Regions from separate parts of the Pseudoalteromonas sp. SIMBA_162 genome, predicted to be linked through region 1. Evidence: predicted binding sites of a transcription regulator. Region 1 holds the regulator's gene; the other holds the start of a gene.
The links. Region 1 encodes NrdR, which represses ribonucleotide reductase genes. Its sites were predicted from a motif close to AAACACNANATNTNGTGTTT; they were not measured.
Positions count from the first base shown of each region.

Region 2: a site for NrdR is predicted at 2,707-2,726, ahead of nrdA (class 1a ribonucleoside-diphosphate reductase subunit alpha). Genes of this name have one in related genera too.

Region 1 covers NZ_JAWJBQ010000021.1:43,891-51,616, reverse strand. The annotation lists gene thiL (thiamine-phosphate kinase) at 1-344, opposite strand, end outside; gene nusB (transcription antitermination factor NusB) at 430-840, opposite strand; gene ribE (6,7-dimethyl-8-ribityllumazine synthase) at 856-1,320, opposite strand; gene ribBA (bifunctional 3,4-dihydroxy-2-butanone-4-phosphate synthase/GTP cyclohydrolase II) at 1,419-2,531, opposite strand; gene R0J88_RS15135 (riboflavin synthase) at 2,561-3,214, opposite strand; gene ribD (bifunctional diaminohydroxyphosphoribosylaminopyrimidine deaminase/5-amino-6-(5-phosphoribosylamino)uracil reductase RibD) at 3,219-4,370, opposite strand; gene nrdR (transcriptional regulator NrdR) at 4,373-4,822, opposite strand; gene glyA (serine hydroxymethyltransferase) at 4,920-6,176, opposite strand; gene thrC (threonine synthase) at 6,445-7,726, opposite strand, start outside.
Region 2 covers NZ_JAWJBQ010000001.1:335,923-343,648, forward strand. The annotation lists gene nrdB (class Ia ribonucleoside-diphosphate reductase subunit beta) at 1-235, opposite strand, end outside; gene nrdA (class 1a ribonucleoside-diphosphate reductase subunit alpha) at 301-2,583, opposite strand; gene R0J88_RS01460 (HAD-IA family hydrolase) at 2,996-3,676, opposite strand; gene ubiG (bifunctional 2-polyprenyl-6-hydroxyphenol methylase/3-demethylubiquinol 3-O-methyltransferase UbiG) at 3,676-4,386, opposite strand; gene gyrA (DNA topoisomerase (ATP-hydrolyzing) subunit A) at 4,564-7,263, shown strand; gene serC (3-phosphoserine/phosphohydroxythreonine transaminase) at 7,381-7,726, shown strand, end outside.

The sequences.
Region 1 (7,726 bases):
TGTACATTAAAGTATTCTGCAATTTCATGCATGCCTTCAGTAAATTCTGCAATCCACTGAGAATCTATTGTCGGTAACGTTAGTGCAACAGATACCCACGTAGGTTCAGCACCCATTGCAGCTAAATCACTTAAATTAACAGCAAGCGCTCTATGCCCCAATGCGCGAGGAGAAATATCTTCAAAAAAGTGCACGCCTTCAACCAAAGTATCGGTTGTGACTGCAAGTTGGCAGTTTTGTGGAACAGTGACAAGCGCGCAATCATCCCCTATACCTAGGTTAACATCACGACGAGAAATACCGCGACCTTTAAAGTAGCGGTTAATTAATTCAAATTCCTTCATACACAAAAAAGCCGACCTATGCCGGCTCTCCTTTTAACGGTTATATAAAGTAAATCTCTGAAAGCAAAATCAGAGAAAAATACTATTACTTGCGTAAATGCTTTACAGCTTTATCAAGTACACCGTTTACAAATTTATGACTGTCTTCTGCGCCAAATATTTTGGCAAGCTCAATACCTTCGTTGATAGCAACTTTATAAGGTACATCTTCACGGAACTTAAGTTCGTAGCTGCTTAAACGTAAAATTGCTCGCTCAACCATATCTAAGTCATCAAATGGACGCGTTAAATGAGGTGATACTGATTCATCAAGTAGCTTGTAATTTACAGCTACACCTGAGGCTAAATCTTTAAAGTATTCAACATCAATTTTAGTAACGTCGTTTTCGATCAACATTTGTTGCTCGATGTCGGCAATTGCATTACCGCTTAATTGCCAAGAATAAACGGCTTGAAGTGCTAAGATACGTGCTTTACGTCTTGCTGCTGGTTTCACAAAAATTCCTTAAACTTAAATTTTATCTAACACATTAACCATTTCAAGCGCACCCAAAGCAGCTTCGCCGCCTTTGTTACCCATTTTGGTACCTGCGCGCTCAATAGCTTGTTCAATGCTTTCAGTGGTTAATACGCCAAATGCAACCGGTATATCATACTCAAGTGATACTTGCGCAAGACCTTTGTTTGACTCGCCAGCAACTAGGTCAAAGTGTGGTGTTCCACCTCTTATCACTACGCCTAAAGCGATGATTGCATCATACTCTTTTTTTGCCGCAACGCGTTTTGCCGCTAAAGGTAATTCAACTGCACCCGGTACATAAATCACAGTAATGTCGTCATCAGATACACCACCGGTACGTTTTAGCTCATCAACAGCACCTTCAAGTAGGCTGCTACCAATAAAGTCATTAAAACGAGAAATGACAATGGCAAATTTTTTGCCCGGTGCGTACTTATTACCTTCAATAATTTTCATTTGATAACCCTAAAAATAAGTTCAAGCGGTTGCGATTGCGCAAAATTGCTGCGCATCATACCATAATAATAATAAAATAGCCTAGTTTAAGCGTTTGCCTATTGTGGCTCAATGTAATCAATAACTTCTAAATGAAAGCCCGAAAGTGCATGGTATTTTTTAGGGCGACTCATTAATCGCATTTGCTCAATTCCTAAATCTGCAAGAATTTGTGAGCCTACACCAACAGTACGAGAAGTACCTTGAAATTTACGCGGTGTAACATTTTCACCAGCGTCTGCAGCAGCAAATGCTTTAACTGTTGCTTCAAGCTCTTCAGTACTTTCTTGTTTACCTAAAATGACTAGCACACCGTCATTTTTAGCTATGTATGCCATTGCATCCGATAAGCCCCAGCTTCTGTCTGCGCTTCTATCCGAAAGTAAAATATCGTTAAATGTACTTTGTAAATGCACACGCACCAAGGTTGGTTCTTGCGCTTTAATTTCACCCTTGAGTAGTACGTAGTGTAACTGACCGTCAATCGTGTCTTTGTACGTGACTAAGTCAAATTCACCATGCTCTGTTGGCAGTTTACACTTAGCCACTTTTTCGATTGTGGTTTCGTTTAAATTGCGGTATTCAATTAAATCAGCAATTGTGCCAATTTTAATGTCGTGCTCTTTAGCAAAAACTTCTAAATCAGGGCGGCGTGCCATGGTGCCATCAGCGTTTAAAATTTCAACAATAACAGAAGACGCTTCAAGCCCTGCTAAACGCGCTAAATCACAACCAGCTTCTGTATGACCTGCACGTGTTAATACACCACCTGGCTGTGCCATAATCGGAAAAATATGACCCGGCTGTACAATATCGCTAGGAACAGCACCTTTAGCGATAGCTGCTTGTACCGTGCGTGCTCTATCTGCTGCTGATATACCTGTGGTTACGCCTTTTGATGCTTCTATCGACATAGTAAAGTTAGTTGAAAACGCAGCGCCATTATTTTTAACCATTAAAGGCAAGTCTAGTTGCTCACAACGCTCTTGTGTCATCGTTAAACAAATTAAACCACGGCCATGAGTAGCCATAAAGTTAATTGCTTCTGCGCTAATATGTTCCGCAGCAATGATTAGATCACCTTCATTTTCTCTATCTTCATCGTCCATTAAAATAACCATTTTACCGGCTTTAATGTCATCTATAATTTCTTGTGCGCTGTGTAAATTCATAAATTCGCTCGTGTAAGTTGTCAGTTTCGTTATTTAATAAAGCCCGCTTTTGCGAGTAAGCTCATTGATATATCTGCGCCGGTTGGCTGCTCTGCGCCTTTGATAAGACGCTCTAAATAACGTGCAATTTGATCGACTTCTAAATTAACTTGAGTGCCTACTTTAAAGTCGGCAATCGTTGTTTGACCGCTGGTGTGCGGCACAATTGTTAATTTAAATTTATTACCTTCAACAGCGTTAACTGTCAGGCTTATACCATCAATACATACCGACCCTTTGTACGGTATGTATTTCATTAAACTTTCATCGGTTGTCAGCCAATATTCAGTAGCTCTTGCATTAGCTGTAATCGCCGTTATTGTTGCAATACCATCAACATGGCCAGACACTAAATGCCCACCTAAACGCGAAACCGGTTGCATCGCTTTTTCAAGGTTAACTGTTTGCCCTATTGAATAATGTGCAAAACCAGTTAAATGAATTGTTTCGTTAGATAAATCAGCGCTAAAACCATCAACATGTTTATCAACTACCGTTAAACACACGCCATTTGTTGCAATACTGTCACCCAGCTTTACGTCACTCATATCAAGGTCGGCGCTTTGAATACGAATGGCTAAATCGCCTTGTTTTTTTTGTAATAAAGCAATTTTGCCTGTGGCTTCTATTATCCCAGTAAACATAGCGCTACTCTTCTTTGTTAAATGATTTTAATGCGTGCTTTTTTAACGCGTTGATACGTAAATCGTCACCAATGCGAACACACTCATTAAAAGATAAATCGATAGTATCTTGCATACTCGTCAATTCAGGGAAGTTTACTAAACTTTTAGCATCATAGCCCATCAGTTTTGGTGCGATATAAAAAACATACTCGTCAATTAAATCAAGCTCGGTCATTTTCCCCGCAAGGGTTGCCCCAGCTTCCAGCCATATATTATTAAACTGATGCTTTGCTAGTGTTTGTAATACATCGGTTAAATCAACCTTACCCTGTTGCTCGCGCACCGCTATGTGCTTAACAAAATGCGGCCACTGCATTGAATTATCAACCTTGGTAGTAAATATAATTACCGGGTGCGCTATTTTAAATAGCGCAAGGTCAGGTGTTAATCTGTTTTGCGAGTCTATTATAACACGCACCGGCTGACGTAGCGGTAAGTTGGTTGGTAATGAATACGGTAACTCACTTGCTCGAACATTAAGTTTTGCATTATCAACAAGAACCGTATCGGCCCCCGTTAAAATGGCACAGCTTTGAGCGCGGTATAGCTGCACATCTTTTCGTGCAGCAGGGCCTGTGATCCACTTACTTTTTCCGTTTTTTAGCGCTGTTTTTCCGTCTATACTGGCTGCTAATTTACAGGTTACGTAAGGAAGCCCTTGCTCCATACGCTTAAAAAAGCCAAAGTTTAATGCGCGAGCCTGTTGTTCAAGCAGTCCATAAGCGACTTCTATTCCGGCGTCACTCAGTATTTTAAGGCCTTTACCTGCCACTTGCGGGTTGGTATCAACCATGGCAGCAATCACCTTTTTAATACCAGCGGCCTTAAGTCCTTCAGCACAGGGTGGCGTGCGCCCGTAATGGCTACAAGGCTCAAGTGTTACATAGGCAGTTGCACCCTGTGCTTTTTCGCCGGCTACAGCAAGTGCATTTACCTCTGCATGTCCTTGCCCTGCCAATTGATGAAACCCTTCACCTATTATTTGATTATCTTTTACAAGTACACAGCCAACATTAGGATTAGGCGTTGTGGTAAATCGACCTTTTTTAGCAAGCTCAATAGCACGCGCCATATATAGCTTATCGTGCTCGGTAAATGCTGATTGGCTGCTCATGCTTATTCCCCTAAACGGGCAATTTCTTCGCCAAACTCTCGTATATCCTCAAACGAGCGATATACTGACGCAAACCTTACATAAGCGACTTTATCTAACTTTTTAAGCGCTTCCATAATGCATTCACCCACCAAATGGCTTGAAATTTCTCGCTCACCCGTTGCACGTAATTGCGACTTTATTATATTGACTACTTCATCAACTTGTTCTGTACTGACGGGACGCTTCTCAAGTGCACGATTTAAACCATTTAGTAACTTATCTTCATTAAATGGTTCGCGACTGCCGTCTTGTTTTACAACACGCGGCATAACCAGCTCTGCCCCTTCAAACGTGGTGAAACGTTCATGGCAATCGTTACATTCACGACGGCGGCGAACCTGATGGCCACCGCCAACAAGGCGGGAATCTATAACTTTGGTGTCTTTTGCTGTACAAAATGGGCAATGCATAACTAAAGGTATCCGTTTTAAAAACAAAAAAGCCGCTAAAAAGCGGCTTTTATAATAGCATGATTGCTTATGTGATCTAAATTACCGTTTTACTTTATTAAGCGTAAACAGGTAGTTTTGCACAAATTGCTTTCACTTTTTCTTTTACTTGTGCTTGAACAGACTCATCAGCAATGTTGTCTAGTACATCACAGATCCAGCCAGCAAGCTCTTTAGATTCAGCCTCTTTGAAACCACGGCGCGTGATTGCAGGAGAACCAATACGTAAGCCAGACGTTACAAATGGAGAACGCGGATCATTTGGAACTGAGTTTTTGTTAACCGTAATGTTCGCATTACCTAATGCTGCATCAGCATCTTTACCCGTAATATCTTTATCGATTAAATCAAGTAAAAACAAGTGATTGTCTGTTTTACCAGAAACAACTTTGTAGCCACGCTCTTGTAATACGCTAACCATTGCTTGCGCATTTTTAACAACTTGTGTTTGGTATTCTTTAAACTCTGGTTGTAAAGCTTCTTTGAATGCCACTGCTTTTGCAGCAATAACATGACATAAAGGACCACCTTGGCCACCAGGGAATACAGCACTGTTAAGCTTTTTGTAAATTGCTTCGTCACCACATGCAGAAATAATTAAACCGCCACGAGGGCCCGCTAATGTTTTATGCGTTGTAGTAGTAACAACATGTGCAAATGGTACTGGGCTTGGGTAAACACCCGCAGCAATTAAACCTGCAACATGCGCCATATCAACAAACAAGTAAGCATCTACTTTGTCTGCAATTTCGCGAAACTTAGCCCAATCAACAATACCTGAATAAGCAGAAAAACCTGCGATAATCATTTTTGGCTTGTGCTCTAGTGCTAACGCTTCAACTTGTGCGTAATCAATTTCGCCAGTCTCTTCGTTTAGGCCATACTGAATCGCGTTATATGTTTTACCTGAAAAGTTTACGTGTGAACCATGAGTTAAATGGCCACCGTGTGCTAGGCTCATGCCAAGTACTGTATCAAGCGGGCTTAATAAGGCTTGGAAAACAGCGGCATTGGCTTGCGAACCTGCATGCGGCTGAACGTTTGCGTAGTCAGTACCAAACAATTCGTTTGCGCGGTCAATAGCTAATTGTTCAACCACGTCTACGTGCTCACAGCCACCGTAGTAACGCTTGCCAGGATAACCTTCCGCATATTTGTTAGTAAGTTGAGAACCCTGTGCTTCAAGTACGCGTGGGCTACAGTAGTTTTCAGATGCAATTAACTCAATATGCTCTTCTTGACGTGATGTTTCTTTACTCATCGCGTCAAATAACTCTGGATCAAAGTCCGAAATATTCATGCTACGTTCTAACATTGGGGGCTCCTGGGCAACGTGTATGGTATTTTTTAGAGGCTATATTGTACGCTTAAAACCGCACTTTGCCTACGTTCTTAAGTTGAGGATATTTAATCAGGGATTGAAACTATTTCACACCCTTTTTAAGATGATATTTTTAAATAACTTACATAATTATTTTAAATGTTTTTTATTTATTACATTTAATTAGTTAATTAAAAAAGCTATTTCACGGTTTAAAATGTGCAAAAAAGCGGCCATAGCCGCTTTCGTGTTTACTTAATATTTAAGCTAACTTAGCCAGTATTTCTGTACGCAAAGCGTCGTAATCGGCGTTTATGTCGCTTGCAAGACATGGTTTAGCCAATGCGTCGCTCAATGGCTTTGGCATATCAAGCTCAATATTTAGTATACCTTCTACACTTTCTTTAAATTTAGCTGGATGTGCAGTTGCTAAAAAGATCCCCGCAGCACCCGGTGCTCGGTTATTAACTAAACCTTGATAGGCAATTGCTGTATGTGGCTCTGCAACATACCCTGTTTGATGAATATTTTTCATCACCGTTTGGGTATTTTCTTCATCAACACTAATTGAGTAAAAGTTGTCGTAACTAAACCAGTTGTTGTCCAACATAGTTTGCACACGTGGCCAGTTATTCGGCTTACTCACGTCCATCGCATTTGAAAGCGATTCAAGCGTTGCATTAGGCAACCAATTTTTATCAAGTATAAAACGAGGAACTGTGTCGTTTTGGTTTGTTGTTGCACTTAACTTTTCAACTGGCAACCCTATTACAGCGCCAATCATTGCGGCGCATACATTACCAAAGTTACCACTTGGTACAGAAATATGTGCTGTTGCACGCTTTTCTTTTGGCAGTTGTGCAATCGCTTCAAAGTAATAACATACCTGAGCGACTAAGCGGCTTATGTTTATCGAATTTGCTGAATTTAAGCCAAGTGTAGATTTAACTTCATCATCTAAAAACGACTTTTTTACAAGTTCTTGGCAATCGTCAAAACTGCCATCAACCGCGTAACAATGAATATTGCCACCTAATGTAGTAAATAGCTTTTGCTGAGCAAGTGAAATTTTTCCTTTGGGATAAAGAATAACCACATCAATGTTTGGTTTATTGTAAAATGCATGTGCAACCGCTGCACCAGTATCACCTGATGTTGCTGTTAAAATAGTCACTTTTTCACCTTGGTTAAACTGCGCTAAGCATTCAGCCATAAAGCGCCCACCAAAATCTTTAAAGGCAAGCGTAGGACCATGAAATAGCTCCAAGCAATAGGTATTTTCTTCTACCTCGACTAACTTAACAGGAAAATTAAACGCATTTTTAACCATGTCGGCAACAGTACTACTTGGCAACTCATCACCAATTAAATGGGATAAAATTTTGCTACTGCGCGTAACAAAATCCATATCAAGTAATGAGTCAACATCAGCCATAGGCGCTAACGATTCAGGAAAAAACACACCTTGGTTACGCCCAAGTCCTGTTTTTACTGCTTCAACAAACGACACTTTTTGTGAGTTATCTTTTAAATTATGTAATTGC
Region 2 (7,726 bases), on a different contig from region 1:
TTAAGTTACTTAAAAATATATGCTTTTCATGCTCTGGTAGCGCCTGAAAATCTAAACGGTCTTTACTCACATCTACTTCTTCTGGTCGCCAAAAGAAAGACAGTTGCTTTTCGATTAACTTTTCAAAAATAGGATATTTTTGTTGATCGTAACGCGATACGTTAACGGTCTGGCCAAAAAACATTGGCTCTTGCATTTGGTTATTATGATTACGACTAAAAGTAGTATAAGACATGTTTATCACTCAAAAAACTATCAGAACAAAGCGGGCTGCATGCCCGCTTAAGATAAAATTAACGACTATATTTTACACGCGCCGCCTGCACAATCGTCATCTTCCACTTCTGGAGTGTCGTCTTGTGCATCAGATGCGCCATCACGGGTATTATGGTAATACAACGTTTTGACCCCCAATTTGTAGGCGCTAAGTAAGTCTTTTAATAAGACTTTCATAGGTACTTTACCGCCTTCAAATTTATTTGGATCATAATTTGTGTTTGCAGAAATAGTTTGGTCAACAAATTTTTGCATGATACCGACAAGCTGTAAGTAACCATCATTAGAAGGTATGTCCCAAAGTAACTCATAGTTGTCTTTCAAACGTTCGTACTCAGGTACAACTTGTTTTAAAATACCATCTTTACTTGCTTTAACACTAATGTGACCGCGTGGTGGCTCGATACCATTTGTTGCGTTCGAGATTTGCGATGACGTTTCTGATGGCATTAATGCGCTTAGTGTTGAGTTACGCATACCGTGTTCTTGTATGCTCTTACGCAGTGCATCCCAATCAAGGTGCAGTGGCTCATCACAAATTTTATCTAAGTCTGTTTTATACGTATCTGTAGGCATAATGCCTTGAGAATACGTTGTTTCGTTAAACTTAGGACATGCACCACGTTCTTTTGCAAGTTCGTTTGACGCTTTCATCAAGTAGTATTGAATAGCTTCGAATGTTTTATGTGTTAGTGCATTTGCACTGCCGTCTGAATAACGCTTACCATTTTTAGCTAAGTAGTAGGCATAGTTGATTACGCCTATTCCTAACGTACGACGTCCCATCGTTGCGTTTTTGGCAGCTGGTACTGGGTAGTCTTGGAAGTCGAGTAAATTATCGAGTGCACGTACAGCTAGCTCCGCAAGCTCTTCTAGTTCATCTAGAGACTCAAGCGCACCTAAGTTGAAAGCAGACAGTGTACATAATGCAATTTCGCCTTCTTCGTCGTTAACGTTGTTAAGTGGTTTAGTCGGTAATGCAATTTCTAAACACAAGTTAGACTGACGTATTGGCGCAACTTTCGCTATAAACGGGCTATGTGTATTACAGTGATCTACATTCTGTAAGTATATGCGGCCAGTACTTGCACGTTCTTGTGCAAACACAGAGAACAATTCAATGGCTTTAATACGCTTTTTACGAATAGACTCGTCTTGTTCGTATTTAACATATAACGCATCAAATTCGTCTTGATCTTCAAAAAACGCATCGTAAAGACCTGGCACGTCTGATGGGCTAAATAACGTGATGTAATCGTCTTTAATCAAACGAGAATACATTAGCTTATTAAACTGTACGCCGTAATCTAAATGGCGAACACGGTTGTCATCAACACCCCGGTTATTTTTAAGAACTAAAAGGTTCTCTACTTCTAAATGCCATAGCGGGTAGAATAGGGTTGCTGCGCCGCCGCGAACACCACCTTGCGAACAACTCTTAACAGCTGTTTGAAAGTGCTTGTAAAAAGGGATACAACCTGTGTGGTATGCTTCGCCATTACGGATATGGCTTCCTAATGCACGGATACGACCAGCATTAATACCGATACCAGCACGCTGAGAAACATATTTTACAATAGCTGACGATGTAGCATTGATTGAATCAAGGCTGTCGCCACACTCAATAAGTACGCAAGAGCTAAATTGACGAGTAGGCGTACGTACACCAGCCATGATTGGCGTAGGCAATGAAATTTTAAATAACGATACCGCGTCGTAAAAACGTTTTATGTATGAAACTCGTGTATCTCGTGGGTAATCTGCAAATAAGCTTGCAGCCACTAAAATATATAAAAACTGTGCGCTTTCATAAATTTCACCCGTTACACGGTTTTGAACTAGGTATTTACCTTCTAATTGCTTAACTGCAGCGTAACTAAAATTAAGATCGCGTGAGTGGTCAAGGTATTCGTCTAATTCGTCAAATTCTTGCTCTGTATAATCAGCAAGTAAGTGAGCATCGTAACGTTTATCACTCACCATTTTTGTTACGTGATCAAATAAACGTGGAGGCTCGAATTGACCGTATGCTTTTTTACGTAAGTGGAATACAGCTAAACGCGCAGCAAGATACTGGTAATCAGGTGATTCTTTAGAAATCTGATCGGCAGCCGCTTTGATAATCGTTTCGTGAATATCTTTTGTACGAATACCATCATAAAATTGAATATGTGACTTTAATTCAACCTGTGAAACCGAAACGTTATTTAAACCTTCGGCGGCCCATTCTATAACGCGATGGATCTTATCAAGATCAAGAGGCTCTTTGCGCCCGTCACGTTTGCTTACAGATAACTGTTGGTTCATAGCTTTGCCTGTATTCCTTGGGGATAATGTATTTTTGACCAATGTTTTACGTCTCAAAAAGAGAAGTAGTGCTCATTTTTTATAAGTTTTACCCAATGAGGTAAATTTAATTGAATAACATTTGGCCACAATATCTGGTGTTGTTCAATTTAGAGATCACAAGATAGTGTGGTCTGAGTTGATTTGCAAGGGGCATAATTGCCCCTATTTGTGGATAACGTTGGGATAACGTATTTGTGTTAGTAGGCATTAACCTTTGATCATTCATTGAAGTTGAAATTTTTAAAAATCAACTCAGGATCGACTAAATTTACATATTTTGAAAATAAATTTCGGCTGCTTTTTTTATCATCAAGCTTTGCGTAAAAACTAACACGATCACAATATATAGTGTTTATATCTAAAATGGGCACTATATATGGTTAAATGCGTCAATAGGGCTACGCCAGTTAAAATCAGCTTTCCAAGTAAGTGCTTCTGCATCGCTTGGAATGTACCCCCACAGAGCAGTAGCTGTAGGCATACCTGCTGCTTTACCAGCTTGAATGTCTCGCTCGGCATCACCTATGTATAAACAGCGAGCTGGTATTACGTCCATTAGTTTTGCGCAATGAAGTAAAGGTAGAGGAGAGGGTTTGGCTTCTTCAAGCGTATCACCGCTAATTACAACCGCCGCATTTTTTAAAGCAGGGATCGCAGCGACAAGCGGCTCAGTTAAAAAGCCTGGCTTGTTTGTCATGATCCCCCATTTGATCTTTTTGTGATCAAGTGAGATCAATAGTGGTTCAATACCGGCAAAGCATTGAGTATATTTTGCAATGTTTTGGGCATAGCTATCGACCAATTGCTTTATCAACTGTGCTTGTGCAAGAGAGGGCCACAACTCTTTAAAACCCGCTTCCAATAAAGCTGCCGCACCATTAGAAGCCGCTGGGCGATATATTTCGCTTGTTACTTCGGCAATTTGATTTGCTCGTAGTACACTGTTAAGTGCAGCGCCTAAATCGTCAGCTGTGTCGAGTAAGGTGCCGTCTAAATCAAACAAAAACGCATCATATTGATAAAGTTCTAATGATGAACCTGCGCTCTTCATTACAACAACTTCTCAAAATGAAGGATATAATTAACACTAACATCATTATTAAGTGTGTATTGTTTAGAGAAGGGGTTATACGAAAGTCCTGAGCTTGCACGTACTTTTAACCCCGCTTGCTCGGCCCACGCAATTAGCTGCGCCGGTTTAATAAACTTTTTGTGATCGTGAGTTCCCTCTGGAACCATTTTTAATAGTTTTTCAGCACCTACAATTGCGTACAAGTAGGCTTTCGGTGTTTTATTGAGGGTAGAGAAAAAAACATCAGCGCCAGGTTTTGCAAGTTTGGCAACGGCGTGAATTATTGAAGCAGGGTCTGGAACGTGTTCGAGCATTTCCATACAGGTAACAACGTCAAATCGTTCAGGGTGTTCTTCAGCAAACTGTTCTGCGGGTATTTTTATGTAATCTACATTAACACCCGTTTCTAGGCTGTGTAATTTAGCGACAGTCAAAGGCTCTTGTCCCATATCAATACCTGTTACCTTTGCCCCCATACGTGCCATACTTTGGCTTAAAATACCCCCACCACAGCCAACATCGAGTGTTTCTTTATCAAATAAACCTTGCGTTTTATTTGCAATAAAATCTAGGCGTAACGGATTAATTTCGTGAAGAGGTTTAAACTCACCCTCTAAATCCCACCAACGCTCTGCGATGGCTTCAAACTTTGCTATTTCTGCGTGATCTACATTTTGATGTTCGGTCATAAAATACTTCCTCGTCAATCTGAGGCCATTATATAGGCCTAAATTGATAAATCGCAAAGTTTTGCGCCTGTAAATTAAAATTAATTGTGATAGCATGTCTGTTAGTAATAATAACAATACTCTTTAAAACCTAATACTGGGTTATTAAGAGCTGCTACTGAAGGAATGTGATATCAAATGACTGATCTCGCCAATGAAATTCTGCCAGTCAATATTGAAGACGAGTTAAAAAACTCCTACTTAGATTACGCAATGAGTGTAATTGTAGGACGTGCATTACCAGACGTACGTGATGGCTTAAAGCCAGTTCACCGCCGCGTTTTGTTTGCAATGAACGAGCTTAGTAATGATTGGAACAAGCCTTACAAAAAGTCGGCACGTGTTGTCGGTGATGTAATCGGTAAATACCACCCACACGGCGATAGCGCAGTTTATGACACGATAGTTCGTATGGCACAGCCATTCTCACTTCGTTATATGCTTGTAGACGGCCAGGGTAACTTTGGTTCTGTTGATGGTGATTCAGCTGCTGCAATGCGTTACACCGAAGTACGTATGGCTAAAATGTCTCATGAGTTATTAGCGGATCTTGAGAAAGAAACGGTTGATTTCGTTCCTAACTACGATGGCACAGAGCAAATTCCTGACGTTTTACCAACGAAGGTACCTAATTTACTTGTAAATGGTTCTTCTGGTATTGCCGTAGGTATGGCGACAAACATCCCACCACATAACTTAACTGAAGTTATCAATGGTTGTTTAGCATTAATTGTTAATCCAGATTTAACCATAACTGAGTTAATGGATTACATTCCTGGCCCAGATTTCCCTACAGCCGCAATCATTAACGGTAAAAAAGGGATTGAACAAGCGTATCAAACGGGTCGTGGCAAAGTGTACATGCGTGCACGTGCTGACATCGAAACAGACGAAAAAACGGGTCGTGAAACAATTATTGTTCATGAAATCCCTTATCAAGTTAACAAAGCACGCTTAATTGAAAAAATAGCGGAGCTTGTTAAAGATAAAAAAATTGAAGGCATTAGTGCACTACGTGATGAATCAGATAAAGACGGTATGCGTATCGTTATTGAGATAAAGCGTGGTGACGTAGGTGAAGTGATTCTAAACAACCTATATGCACAAACACAGTTACAAACAGTGTTTGGTATGAACATGGTTGCACTCATCAATAACCAGCCTAAGTGTTTTAATTTAAAAGAAATGCTTGAAGAGTTTATTATTCACCGTCGTGAAGTAGTAACTCGTCGTACAGTATTTGATTTACGTAAAGCGCGCGACCGTGCACACATGCTAGAAGGTCTAGCAATTGCACTTGCCAACATTGACCCAATTATTGAACTTATTCGTAAATCTCCAACACCAGCAGAAGCAAAAATAGCGTTAACTGCACGTTCGTGGGAATTAGGTAATGTTAAAGCAATGCTTGAAAAAGCAGGTGAGGCTAACGTTGCTCGCCCAGATTGGTTAGCTGATGATTTAGGTATACGCGACGGCCAATACTTTATTTCTGAGCAACAAGCTCAAGCGATTCTTGACTTACGATTACACAAGCTAACAGGTCTTGAGCACGAAAAAATCTTAAGTGAATACCAAACACTGCTTGATTTAATTGCTGAACTGTTACACATACTGGCAAGCCCAGAGCGCTTAATGGAAGTAATTCGCGACGAGTTAGTTGAAATTAAGGCGCAATATGGCGATGAGCGCCGCACTGAAATCAACGCAGCCGCGCATGATATCAGCCTTGAAGACCTAATAACTGAAGAAAACGTAGTTGTTACGCTTTCTCACGAAGGTTATGTTAAGTATCAGGCGTTATCTGATTACGAAGCGCAGCGTCGTGGTGGTAAAGGTAAATCTGCAACAAAAATGAAAGACGAAGATTTTATTGAACGTCTTTTAGTTGCAAACACGCATGATACTATTTTATGTTTCTCTACAGCAGGGCGTTTATATTGGCTGAAAGTATATCAATTACCACTAGCAAGTCGTGCAGCACGCGGTAAGCCAATTGTAAACTTATTACCTTTAGAAGCTGACGAACGTATTACCGCTATACTGCCAGTACGTGAGTACGAAGAAGATAAATACATCTTTATGGCAACAGCATTTGGTACAGTGAAGAAAACACCTTTAACAGCCTACAGCCGTCAACGTGCTAGTGGTATTATTGCCGTTAACCTAAATGAGGGTGATAGCTTAATTGGTGTTGATATTACTGATGGTACCAACGAAATAATGTTGTTTACCGATGCGGGTAAGGTTGTTCGCTTTAAAGAAGCTGAAGAATCTGCTGTTGTTGATGAAAATGGAAACCCAGTATTAGACGAAGAAGGTAACCCAGAAATTCGTTTCAAGGGTGTTCGTCCAATGGGCAGAACGGCAACGGGTGTACGCGGTATTAAAATGACCGACGAGCAACGTGTTGTATCGCTCATCGTGCCAAAAACTGATGGCGCAATATTGACTGTAACTGAAAATGGTTATGGTAAACGAACTCAACTTGAAGATTACCCATCTAAGAGTCGTGCAACACAAGGTGTTGTATCAATTAAGGTGAGTGAGCGTAATGGTGCTGTAGTCGGTGCTGTTCAAGTTGATGACAACGACGAAATAATGCTTATTTCAAATCGCGGAACGTTAGTGCGTACTCGTGTGAACGAAGTTTCAACAGTTGGTCGTAACACACAAGGTGTTATTTTGATCAGAACTATTGACGAAGAGCAAGTAGTTGGTTTACAACGTATAGAAGAAATTGAAGTTACAGAAAGTGACTTAATCAATACTGAAGACGTTGAAACAGTTGATACAGTTATAGATGAAGTCGTGGATGATAATCCCCCTTCAGAATAATTGAGATTGAAAAAGCGGCCTTGGCCGCTTTTTTTAATGTTGTTGAAAAAAATTAATACAGCGTGGATTTAATATTTTCATGTTGAGTGTATAAATTACTGGAATGAGGCAAAGGTAATGAGTAAATATAATTTTTGTGCAGGGCCGGCTATGCTTCCGCAAGCGGTAATGCAAAAAGCACAAAAAGAATTCTTAGATTGGCAAGACATGGGCGTTTCTGTAATGGAAATTAGCCACCGTAGTAAAGAATTTTTGGCATTAACTGCAAAATGTGAAGCAAGCTTAAGACGCTTAATGAATATTAGTGATGAATTTGAAGTTTTATTTATGCATGGTGGTGGTCGCGGTCAGTTTAGTGCAGTGCCCCTCAATCTTCATCAAGCAGATAAAAAAGCTATCTACTGCGAAAATGGTGTGTGGTCTAAAAGCGCGACAGACGAAGCTAACAAGTTTACTTCAACAA